DNA from 3 places in the Brevibacillus sp. 7WMA2 genome. Region 2 is predicted to be linked to each of the others. Evidence: riboswitches for the same ligand, from Rfam matches in the RefSeq annotation. Region 2 holds a riboswitch; each other region holds the start of a gene.

Evidence for each region. A riboswitch is a leader RNA that binds a small molecule or an ion and turns the genes downstream of it on or off. The one in region 2 is predicted to bind thiamine pyrophosphate.
Region 1: another riboswitch for thiamine pyrophosphate. It lies ahead of thiO (glycine oxidase ThiO); the one in region 2 lies ahead of thiC (phosphomethylpyrimidine synthase ThiC).
Region 3: another riboswitch for thiamine pyrophosphate. It lies ahead of thiT (energy-coupled thiamine transporter ThiT); the one in region 2 lies ahead of thiC (phosphomethylpyrimidine synthase ThiC).

The regions. Positions count from the first base shown of each region.
Region 1 covers NZ_CP048799.1:4,459,323-4,463,554, forward strand. Annotated here, with positions in the region: gene GOP56_RS19225 (efflux RND transporter periplasmic adaptor subunit) at 1-209, opposite strand, end outside; gene GOP56_RS19230 (glucose-6-phosphate isomerase) at 456-1,814, shown strand; gene GOP56_RS19235 (excisionase family DNA-binding protein) at 1,818-2,048, shown strand; TPP riboswitch at 2,059-2,170, shown strand; gene thiO (glycine oxidase ThiO) at 2,279-3,409, shown strand; gene GOP56_RS19245 (DUF3888 domain-containing protein) at 3,483-4,232, shown strand, end outside.
Region 2 covers NZ_CP048799.1:1,886,301-1,890,532, reverse strand. Annotated here, with positions in the region: gene lpdA (dihydrolipoyl dehydrogenase) at 1-779, shown strand, start outside; gene thiC (phosphomethylpyrimidine synthase ThiC) at 917-2,695, opposite strand; TPP riboswitch at 2,821-2,937, opposite strand; gene GOP56_RS07035 (hypothetical protein) at 3,060-3,209, opposite strand; gene GOP56_RS07030 (peptidylprolyl isomerase) at 3,318-4,001, shown strand; gene GOP56_RS07025 (HEPN domain-containing protein) at 4,065-4,232, shown strand, end outside.
Region 3 covers NZ_CP048799.1:5,048,572-5,052,803, reverse strand. Annotated here, with positions in the region: gene GOP56_RS21800 (hypothetical protein) at 102-620, shown strand; gene GOP56_RS21795 (bifunctional transcriptional activator/DNA repair enzyme AdaA) at 802-1,374, opposite strand; gene thiT (energy-coupled thiamine transporter ThiT) at 1,635-2,201, opposite strand; TPP riboswitch at 2,428-2,539, opposite strand; gene GOP56_RS21785 (helix-turn-helix domain-containing protein) at 2,913-3,134, shown strand; gene GOP56_RS21780 (aryl-phospho-beta-d-glucosidase) at 3,493-4,232, opposite strand, start outside.

The DNA.
Region 1 (4,232 bases), 2.6 Mb from region 2:
AAGGTCCCATTATTTGGGGAGAAAAGCGTAACCTCTTGCTTTGCTTTAACCATTCCTGATGCCATTACTTTGTTTTCAATGCTTCCTTTTACAACAGGAATGACGGAAACAGGAAGGCCTGTTGCGTCGACAGCGGTCAATTTCAAATAACCATAGGCGCCGGCGACTAGTACTCCAGCTGCAATAACACCCCACCAACGTTTCTTCATAATAGCCTCCTTAAAAAATTTGTTTACAATGGATTTACGCATCAACTGCTAAATGGTTACAAAAATTTATGTTAAATCAGTAAAACGTAAGGAATAACATTATTATAATAATATTTAGAAGAGACTGATTTTGAAATTGACGTGATTCCGTTAAATTCTGCGTGATAGAATAGAGAGGATATCGCGTACAATAATAAACATCAGTTTATTATTAGTTGTGCAACTTACGATTCAGGGGGTATTATCGTGACAAAAGCGATCCGTTTTAGTTATGACAAAGCATTGCCATTCGTTTCCGAACACGAAATGAAGCATTTAGAAGCGGCTGTAGGGATAGCGCATCAACAATTACATGAGGGTACAGGTGCAGGTAGCGATTATCTAGGCTGGGTAGACCTACCGGATACATATGATAAAGAAGAATACGCACGTATTAAAGCGGCGGCAGAAAAAATCAAGGCTGATTCTGATGTATTGCTCGTTATTGGTATCGGAGGCTCCTACCTTGGAGCTAAGGCAGTAATTGATGTACTAGGGCATACATTCTATAACTCTTTAACAAAAGAACAGCGCAAAGCACCTGAGATTTATTTCGTGGGTAATAATATTAGCCCTGTCTATTTGACTCACCTTATGCAGGTTATTGAAGGCAAGGAGGTTTCGGTCAACATTATTTCTAAATCCGGAACCACTACAGAGCCAGCTATCGCTTTCCGTATTTTCCGTGAGTTCATGGAGAAAAAGTATGGCAAGGAAGAAGCGCGTAAACGCATTTACGCAACAACAGATAAAGCGCGCGGGGCTTTGAAGCAAGTAGCGAACGAAGAAGGTTATGAGAGCTTCGTTATTCCAGATAATGTTGGTGGACGCTTCTCTGTTTTAACAGCAGTAGGATTGTTGCCTATCGCTGTATCAGGTGCAGATATCGATGCCTTGATGAGTGGGGCACAGGCAGCTCGTCAGCGCTATATGAATCCAGCTCTTGAAGAAAATGAATGCTATCAATATGCTGCTATCCGCAATTGCTTATTACGTAAAGGGAAGCAAATTGAGATGCTAGTAAGCTACGAACCTCAATTCCATTATTTTAATGAATGGTGGAAGCAGTTGTTTGGAGAGTCTGAAGGGAAGGATGGTCGCGGAATCTTCCCGGCTGCTGCTGATTTCTCTGCTGACCTTCATTCTATGGGGCAATTTATTCAAGACGGCTCGCGCAATTTGTTTGAAACGGTGCTTTCCGTTGCACAACCGGCGACTGACGTTGAAATCATGCAGGATGCCGCTAATTTAGATGGCTTGAACTTCCTTAGTGGAAAAGGCATGGATTTTGTTAACAAAAAGGCAATGGAAGGCACGATGTTAGCGCACATGGACGGCGGCGTTCCTAACCTTGTAGTTGAATTGCCTGAGCTATCAGCGTATCATATTGGTGAGCTTCTTTATTTCTTTGAAAAAGCATGCGGCATCAGCGGTTATCTGCTAGGTGTGAACCCATTTGATCAGCCTGGCGTAGAGGCTTATAAAGCGAACATGTTCGCACTTCTTGGTAAGCCAGGTTTTGAAAAGCAGAAGGCTGAGCTGGAGGCCCGCTTAAAAGGACAGTAAACCATGTATTTAACTGTAAAGGAAACAGCTGCTTATCTGGATATGCCTGAATGGTTTATACGAGAAAAGATAGCGGAGAGACGTATCCGTGCCGTCCATAATGGTGAGGACTACTTTATTAATAAGGAGCAGTTTACTTATCATATGGAGGAGCTAGAGAGACTGAAGGCTTTTGAAGAGGCGGAAAAATTCGAGCCAATTCCTGAAAGCTATGATTACAAGGACGAAGATTAATAATTTCACATTGATCTACTGGGGGAGTCCTAACTTGCAGGGCTGAGAGGACAGAGCGTGTCTGTTGACCCTTTTTACCTGATCCAGGTCATGCTGGCGAAGGGAAGTGGTTAGATTTGGTGTTAAGTGATTTCCCACTTTTCCTACGCGGAGAAGTGGGTTTTTTCATTTCTTTGTGTAGAGAGCCAATCGATTCCCCACTCAGTAGATACGAGAAAGGGTGAAGAACAATGAAAAGCTGTTCAGACATCATTGTGATTGGCGGAGGAATTATTGGTTTGGCGATTGCCACGGAACTTGCTCATGTAGGCATGACGGTTACTCTCATCGAAAAGGGAGTGTTTGGAGGGGAGGCATCCGTTGCAGCGGCGGGAATGCTTGCTCCTTTAAAGGAATTTACGAAGCCAGGGCCACTTCTTGACATGGGAATACGTTCATTGGAGCTATATAAGAATTGGGTGCTTGAACTGAAGGAGGCTACCGGCATTGATTGCCAGCTATCTACAGCAGGTATTTTGACAGTAGCCATGACCGACATGGAGGAGGAGTGGTTGCAGGAGCGCTACCAGTGGCAAAAGTCTGAAGGTTATGATATCCGATTGTTGTCTGGAAAAGAAGTGCAGAAACAAGAGCCACATCTATCAAAAATGGTACGCCAAGCCATCTATTCTCCACACGAGGCTGACATCAATAACCGTCTGTTAGTAGAAGCCCTAGTGATACAGGCCAAAAACCGACATGTTCGTTTATTCCAAAATACTGCTGTAATCAGATTAAAGCATACTGGAAGGAAAATGACTGGCGTTGTAACAGAGAAAGGGGAGCTGGAAGCTAATCACGTGATTGTAGCAGCCGGGGCGTGGACTGCTGATATCTTACGTCAGGTGGGAGTGGATGTACCTGTCTATCCAGTAAGGGGACAAATCGCGGCGGTTGATTCGAATCATTTGCCTCTTTCCCATGTAGTCTTTGGAAAAAACGGCTATCTAGTGCCTAAGCAGGATAGACGAATTATTGTTGGAGCTACAGAAGATTTAGCCGGCTTTGATCGCTCTTCCACTGTTTATGGTGTTTCGAAAGTATTAACGGGGGCAATGTCAATTGTACCAGCGATTTCCGAAGCTCCATTTTTACAGGCTTGGGCAGGATTACGGCCTGCTACGGCTGATGGACATCCTATTTTAGGGCCAGTTCCAAACTGGAGTGGGCTAACGCTAGCCTGCGGACACTACCGGAATGGAATCCTGTTAGCGCCGATTACGGCGAAGCTGATCGCCGAATATGCCAGTTCAGATGAAACAGAGCATATGAATCTTTTCTTGCCTAATAGGTTCAGTCTTGTTTCGTCCGAGGAAAAATGAGGAGAAGGCGCTCACCCTTTTCATAAAGCATGGGAGTTTGAGGAAGGTTAACAGAAAAAGGAGATGATCGCAGATGAAGCAATGGGCAAATAGATGGCAGCATATGGCGATAGTTGCTTTTACTGTGCTTCTGTTTACTGTATCTACCTCTTCAGAGATCGCATGGGCTCAACTACCATCTCCTGTACCTTCTGATCCGATACAAGGAGCTCTTATTTTGACGATGAATCCCCATGTAATCAAAGCAATCACTGACTACTATGGTTATCCACGAGCCTATGATCTATCCTCAGCCAAGGTGGTAGGTGTCTCTCGTCTAACCAATCAGCCTCATTCCTTTGAAGCTGTTTTTCAGGTGAAAACCTATGAGAGAAATCATTCACCGCCTTTTGCAATTGAAACGATTAAGCTTGCAGTACACCCAAACGGGGTACAATTGACTGGATATTCTCATCAAGGCGACGAGTGGGAGGAAAAGCGCAAGGTGGAGGAGCAACAGGTACAAAAGGAATTTGAGGATTACTTTCAAATAAAACTGGCTGGCTATCAGCAAATCGGATATTACCAAATTGCTCACCAATATCGCGATGATCCTGATCATGCCTTACTCTTGCTGAATCAGGAATTGCTCTCCCAAAAAGAAGCGATTCAAAAGCAAGTTTATCTATTGCCTATGACCTTTCTTGGTAAACGGGACGGCTACATCTTGTATAAGCGACCAGATGGGCGGCAGATCGTCTATTTTCTGCTGAAGGAGCTAGGGACCTGGAAGCTGGATAAGATGAAGCATGTACCTAGTAAGGAAGTGTCGAAAGTCAGCTTG
Region 2 (4,232 bases):
TACCTGGATTTGAACAAGACATGACTCGTCTAGTTGAACGTCGTTTGAAAAAACACAACGTGAAAATTCATACCAAAGCTCTTGCAAAAGGCGTGGAAGAATCAGAGAACGGTGTAGTCGTAAAAGCAGAAGTAAAAGGAGAAGAAATGTCCTTTGAAGCTGATTACGTACTAGTTACTGTTGGCCGTAAGCCAAACACAAATGATATCGGTCTTGAAGCAATCGGCATGAAAATGAACGAGCGCGGATTGATCGAAGTAGATAAACAAGGTCGTACAAGTCTACCACACATCTACGCGATTGGTGACATTGTTCCAGGTCTTGCGCTAGCTCACAAAGCTTCTTATGAAGGTAAAGTGGCTGCTGAAGCAATTGCGGGACATGCGGCTGAAGTGGATTACAAGTGCATTCCTTCTGTTGTATTCTCCGATCCAGAAATGTCCAGTGTGGGTATCTCTGAAAGAGAAGCAAAAGAACAAGGTCTAGATGTAGTTGTAGGTCGTTTCCCTTATGCTGCTAACGGACGTGCTCTATCTGTTAATGCCGGCGAAGGATTTGCAAAAATCATTGCTGACAAAGAAACAGGAGTAGTTCTCGGTGCACAATTCGTTGGGGAAGATGCTTCTAACATCGTATCTGAAGTAGCTTTGGCTATTGAGATGGGTGCTACATTAGAAGATATCGAGCTAACTATCCATGCTCACCCAACTTTGGGCGAAGTAACATTGGAAGCTGCGGAAATGGCGCTTGGTCGTCCGATCCACGTAGTGGTAAAATAATTGCTTTCTATAAAAAAAGGTTGCTGGTTTATTCCAGCAACCTTTTTTCTTTACTCATAAAAGAAGATCATATTAGCTTACAAGAAAAAGAAAACAGGGTGTACAGTATACTGTGTAATACAAGCTAATAAAAGAGCTCAGGTATACATTTTAGAGCCAGAGCGTTTAAACTCTTCTGCCTTTTGAGAAAGTCCTGTTTCAATGAGAGAATCTTCAAGACTTGCTGTACTTTTATCTGCCAATGGACTGTTATCAACCATTCCTTTTAACTCATGGCTAATTTTCATACTGCAAAATTTCGGCCCACACATCGAGCAAAAATGTGCTGTTTTAGCTGGTTCAGCGGGAAGGGCTTCATCATGATAATCGCGTGCTCGCTCGGGATCTAATGATAAATGAAATTGATCGTGCCAGCGAAATTCAAATCGTGCTTTTGACATCGCATCATCCCATGCTTGAGCAAGGGGATGACCTTTTGCTAGATCGGCGGCATGCGCTGCGATTTTATAGGCGATGACCCCTTCTTTTACATCATGCTTATTAGGCAATCCTAAATGTTCTTTCGGTGTTACATAGCATAGCATCGCAGTACCAAACCAGCCAATCATAGCAGCACCAATGGCAGAGGTAATGTGATCATATCCGGGGGCAATATCGGTTGTAAGCGGCCCTAACGTATAGAAGGGAGCCTCCTGACAAATATCCTGCTGAATGTCTACGTTTTCTTTAATCTTGTGCATAGGAACATGTCCCGGCCCTTCGATCATGACCTGAACATCATACTCCCAGGCAATTTTCGTTAGTTCACCCAAGGTTTCTAATTCCGCCATTTGAGCAGCATCATTGGCATCCGCAATGGACCCCGGCCGCAGACCATCCCCTAAGGAGAGTGAGATATCGTAAGCACTTGCAATTTCACAAATCTCACGGAAATGTGTATACAAGAAATTCTCCTGATGATAGGTAAGACACCAAGAGGCCATAATGGAACCTCCTCGCGAAACGATTCCTGTCACGCGGTTCATGGTAAGGGGGATGTAACGAAGCAAAAGTCCAGCATGTACTGTGAAATAGTCCACACCTTGTTCTGCTTGCTCGATTAACGTATCCCGGTATAATTCCCAGGATAAATTCTCTGGTTGTCCTCCCGCTTTCTCCAAAGCTTGATACAATGGTACAGTTCCGACTGGTACAGGAGCATTCCGTAAAATCCATTCACGTGTCGTGTGAATATTTTTACCGGTCGATAAATCCATGATGGTATCCGCTCCCCAGCGAATTGCCCAGACCATTTTTTCAACTTCATCTTCTATGGAGGAAAGAACAGCCGAATTTCCAATATTAGCGTTTATTTTTACCGAAAATTGCTTTCCAATAAGCATAGGCTCAAGCTCAGGGTGATTTATATTAGCCGGCAATATGGCGCGTCCACTGGCAATTTCTTGACGTACTACCTCTGGCTTTATTCCCTCACGTATCGCTGCGAATTCCATTTCAGGTGTAATGATGCCTTTACGTGCATAATGCAGCTGAGTGACGCGTTTTCTTTTACGTGCTCGCAGAGATGGACGATTTTCAAATTCTTGAACAGGAAGCGGGTTAGCGGCCTTTGATTTTGTAGGGGCAAGATTTTTGGAGACTCCATATGTTTCTGTGTCCTTCCGCTCTAAAATCCAAGGAGAGCGGAGTGGTGCAAGACCTTTGCTTAGATCAATCGTTTCAAACAGTGTTTCATCTGTGTAGGGTCCGCTCGTATCATACACTTGCAAAGGAGCATTTGGAGTAACGCGCCCTTGCTGATCAACAGTAGGGGAAAGCATAATTTCACGAAACGGAACCAGTAGATCAGGCCTTGAGCCTGTCACATATCTCTTGCGACTTGCTGGAAAAAAAGACGGAGTTGATAAAATAGACATTGCTATACCTCCCAACATCATTTGGCAACTAGCTAGGGACGGTAGGAGCGACAAACTAAAAAAGAGCCATACAGCAAAGGCTGACGGCTCTTATCCATACAAAATAAACATGCTGAAATAAACGAAGTCATTCGTATGGGATCGTTTCCTACGCTGGCATTATCCAGATCAGGTTTCACGGTCGGTAGCAGAGTTCTCCACCCTCTCAGCCTGGCTTCATCCAAGCTCCCGTATCCATATGTAGTTGCCCTTTTACCATATCATATGGGAAAATGTGGGTCAATAGGACTGATGGACGTTACGTGTGGGACAAATAAACAAAACCGCCAATCCGGCCAAGGACAAGCGGTTTGTTAGTAGAGGATTATCCTTCGCGTGTTTTAACTTGACGGGAATGATTCTTTTGCTTTACCTTTTTGGTTCCTGGTAAAGGTTTCCCGGTTTGTTCTAAGCCTTGAAATTGGTTATTATATGTTTGATGCGGATTTTCTACTAAGAAATCATCTTTTGCCATCCTTATCAGCTCCTTCGTGATTAGTATGGGAGGGAAATTGGTATCGCATGCACAGGGAAGTGTTTGTAACGCTGTGAATTATAGTTAAACAGGAGAGGACAGATTTTCATGAAAAAAAGATCGATGTTTATGGCAGTGCTAGCTAGCTTATTACTTGTAACAGGCTGTAGTGGAAATCAATCAAATACTACGCCTACTGAACAAGCCCAAGATATAAAGGTTAATCAGATAGATCTCACAGCTGAGCTCAAGTTTACAGAGCAAGCTACGATTGGGAAAACGACACTAGCTCAGATGGAAAAAATATATGGACCTGCTGTAGAAAAAAAGACCATTAAAAGTAATTTTCGTACCAATTTAAAAGAAGAGAATGGACCAAATCCAGAAGTAGAGCAAGAAGTAGCTTTTATCAAGATCAACCCACTAACAGGGGCAAAATGGAATAAAGCCTACCCCTTATATTTTACCAAAACGGCTAATCCTACATTAGTAGCTGCCCAAGTGATGTTAAAACGCGGAGATTTGATGAAAAATCTTGAGACTGGAAAGCAACTAACTCTAGAGGATATCAAAAAGGTATATGGAGCGCCAACACGCGACCTAGGAAGAGTTCTGGAGTATTATGATTTCAAAAATAAAGCTGTTCTGCATGTCATTTTAACGGATAATAATCAAATTTCTACTATGCTAACCCATTATGGATTGTTGTATGCGGACAAGCAAGAGGATATGATTGAGAATGAAAATATCATTAAGCGTTTGAGTCAGGAACAAGGATCAGCATCTAAGTAAAAACGGCCAGAAGCCTTTATAAGAGTCATACCCTATAAAGCCGTGGCGAATGGAGGGATCATCATGCCAACCTTGATTGCACCCGTATTTAATACCATAACAGATAAACCACTTCGTATACAGCTTAGTGAGGATTTCTTTCTGGTATCCGGCTTTGAGCCCTTGTATAAGATTTGTCATGAGCGCTTGCGTCCACAGATGAACGAGAATCGGCTTCATTTTGAAGAGAAG
Region 3 (4,232 bases), 2.2 Mb from region 2:
GCATATTTCGAACGGTTACAAAAAGGTTACATTTTTCCCCGCTTTGTTGTAACATTTCCCTCACCTGCTACGTATTATTTTTATAGTAGGTGATGATACATATGACAAACCACATGACTTTTGCCATACTGGTGGGCTTGTGTGCGACAGCGGGACTTTTTTTATTTCGACGCGCTGTGACGAGTGGGGATCGACAGCAAGGCGGATTCTGGATTAATGGTCTAGCTATCGCTATTGCAACTTTGCTGGTTTTATTCTCAAGCGCTATCGTCGTGTTCTTATTGGTTACGATTCTCTGGACAGTCGGCACTCTATTTCCTATGTTTGTCGACAAATCTGATTTCTGGACACTCGTTTCCTTTGCAGTCGTCTCCTTTTTCATGTTAATGCTGTACGAACTAATTCTTGAACCAGTCCTTTTATACATAATGCAAAGACTACATATCTCAAGAAATTGGAAATTGATACCTGAAATTTTAGCAACGACCTTCATTTTTTATCTCGTGAATACCACATGGATTCCTGGTGTCTTGTTAACACCATTAACTCCCTTATTTGTTGGCATATTAGCTGTAACAGTCGATTATTTTTTAGAGCGCATCATGGGTGAGAGAAGGTAAAAATGTAGACACGACAAAAAGCACCTCTTAGTTTGCGAATCTCGCGACATGACAGGAGGTGCTTTTTATCTGTCTTTTCCTCGTACAAAAAGGCGTTTCTGCAAGCATACAGAAACGCTTTCAACTCTGTTCTTCCATTCTTTTTTTATATGTATGTTCTCCCGTTATACAGCAGATGCACTTAGCGTGTCGTCCCTGTTTTTCCCTGTTTCTTCTGCTGTAAGCGGTATTGAGTAGGTGTACAACCTGTTTCTTTCTGAAAAACAGCGGCAAAATAGGCACTATTACGAAAACCTACTCTGCTTGCAATCATGGAAACATTTCGATCTGTTTCTAGTAGTTGCTTCTTCGCTTCATCTATTCGGATGCGCGTTAAATATTTCCCTGGCGTTATCTTCATACAACGAGAAAAACAACGCTGCAAATAAAAAGGACTCACATAGAGACGTGACGCCATTTCACGCAGAGTTACGGGTTGGTTATAGCAATCGTGAATCATCTCTAGCAAACGGGTCGCCGCATCTTCTTCCGCTGATTTCCAGGTTGGTTCAGATGGTCTACAACGCTTGCAAGGACGAAAACCTGCAGCAATGGCATCGGACGCCGCATAATAAATCTTCACATGCTCTCTTTTGGGTGTCCTTGATTTGCATGACGGCTTGCAAAAAATACCCGTCGTGCTAAGGCCATAAAAGAATAGTTGATCATAATTTGGATCGCATTCTACTATCGCCTTCCAGAACTCCTCTTTCATCCACGATCCCTCCTAGCCTTCAATCCTCAGTATAACGTAATGTTTTTACTTCTAGTAAGCAACTGGGAATGAAAGAGCAAAATTTCGATAGTTTTTTCTTAATTTCACAATTATGTAACTTTTTCCATAATAAAAAACCATACCTTTTCACGTTCTTTCGAATATTTTTTTGTAACAAACCGCTTTTATTTTCACTAATATTAAAAAAAGCCAAGAGAGGAAGTAGCTCCCTTCTCTTCGCTTTTTTATAAACTACTTTATTATGTACGTCGATAAGCGCCCGCATTCTGCTGAAACAATTGAGGTGCCCCATTTGCTAGTAATGTAACGACCAAAGCCGTAATCACATACTCAGGTATCAGATAAGTTGCATTATAACTGAAGGAATAAAGTGTTGCAGGTGTTCCTTCCGGGGCATAGCTCCCAAACCAAACAGCTCCTGAAGTCGTGCGAATAGCCAAGCATAGCGCAATTCCCACTAGCAATCCTCCCCAGATGGAGACAATTTTTGTTGCTTTGCTTTGTGTCTTACTAGCGTACAGGAACGCACCAAAGCCTAGCACGGCATAGGATAGAGGATAATCTAACACCATTTGAATCGGATGGACCATCTCGCCACCAAAAAAGAATTTAACCATGCCTACTAGCCCGCCTGTGATTACGCCTGCTACCCAACCACGGCGAAACGCCAAGAGAGCTATCGGTACCATTACCAGCGATACGCTTCCCCCTTGAGGCATGGCAAACAACTTTACCTTACTTAAAATAACAGCTATTGCTGCCATGATAGCTATTTCCATCATGATAACCAGTCGTGTTCGTGACATTTCAATTCCTCCTCATTCTGATGCAGTATGTATGTAAGCAGCAGAAATAGAAAGGGTCCAACTCAAGTTTATATAGACTATAAATACAAATTAGAGCAAATTGTATCAGCCAGTTGATTGTAAAGAGCGTTTTTCATGTTTTACACACAAAAAAACCACCCTAGACGGATGGTTCTCAACTCGGCGATACAACCCTATCTCGACGATAGAGCTACAGCTTTCGCACTTGAAGTCAGCTACCTCTCCCTCCGCTGGCATTACCCAGTTCAGGTTCTACGGTCAGTAACGCATTCTGTTACAATCTCAGCCGTATTTGCCCGGCCCCCGTTTAGTACATGCTTATTTCGTTTTCAATGTTACAAATTCAAATAATACCATAACATATTACTACTATTTTGCAAAGTACTTCTTTGAAGCGTCATTTGCTTCATTTGCTTCATTATAATTGTTTTTTCAATGGTACGTTCTATGACTTTGCATCTAACAAAAGCGAAAAATCAGTTGAAACAAGCTAGATCTTTTACAAGATATAGGAAAAAAACAGAAATTGAGTGGGCCGAGGTACCCCCCACTTATCCTATGAATAGTATGTAAGGCAAAAGCCTAAAAAGCCTGCTACTTCGGCACCAACACACTCCCCCTGACATAGGATAAGGTGACTGTATCCCTCAACCTTGTTCCTGTAGAGCCCACAAGGAGGGGTGGCACGTTTTGAAGAGTAGCGACCAAAGTAAACCGTTATTAACTAATCGCGAAAGAGAAGTGTTTGAACTCCTGGTCCAAGACAAGACCACAAAAGAGATAGCAGGACAGCTCTTCATTAGCGAAAAAACAGTCAGAAATCACATTAGTAACGTCATGCAGAAATTGGGCGTGAAAGGGCGGTCACAAGCCGTAGTAGAATTGGTAAGGCTTGGCGAATTAAAAATTTGACCGCTCAGGTGAACTGCCTCCCTTTTCTTCAAATCCTTGAAGAGAAGGGGGGATTTTTTCATTCTTTAGACATAAGGTGTTCGATTATAAGCCTCTTCATATCGCTTCTTCATGGCATTTACAATTAGAGTAAAACCTAGAACCGCAAGCATAAAAGCGGTTAGTGGCGCAAAGAAAATCCACTGCTTTGTTTGTAGAAAAGAGCGTGATTGTCCGATTAATCCAGTCCATTCATAGAGGATATAAAGAGCGTACTGAAACTTCCAGACCACTCTTTATATTTTATTTTTATTTATGACTTTTCTATCAAAATAAGAAAAGGCGCAAAGGTTATAAAAAACCTAGCGCCTCTAGCATTTTAATCTAATACTTCTCCATTACTAGCAATGACATTTTTATACCAGTAGAAGCTTTTCTTTTTCAATCTTCGCAGAGTTCCTTTTCCTTCATTATCCTTATCTACATAAATGAATCCGTAACGCTTCTTCATCTCTGCAGTGGAGGCACTAACTAAATCAATTGGTCCCCATGTTGTGTAACCAATCAGGTCAACACCATCTGCAATCGCTTCTTTCATTTCCGCAATGTGATCCTTTAAGTATGCAATGCGGTAATCATCCACAATGACATCCCCGTCTTCTACAACATCAACTGCCCCTAATCCATTTTCCACAATAAACAGTGGCACCTGATATCGATCGTACAAGATATTAAGGGCAATACGCAGACCTTTCGGATCGATTTCCCATCCCCAATCTGTTGCTTTCAAATACGGGTTTTTTACTCCACCCATGATGAGATTGCCATTTGTCTCTCCAGCTTTTTCAGGGGTTACTGTTGCCGTTCTACTTACATAGTAGCTAAAACCTAGATAGTCTACTTTATACGTGCGCAATAGCTCTTCGTCGCCTTCCTCTATAACGATTTGAATATCATTTTCAGCAAAATAGCGCTTCGTATAGGATGGATAGTAGCCTCTCACTTGAATGTCGGTAAAGAATAAGGTCTCCCGATCCGTAGTAAATGCTTTCCATACATCTTCTGGATGACTTGTTAGTGGGTAGGTTGGCAAATAAGCCAGCATGCAACCAATCTGAG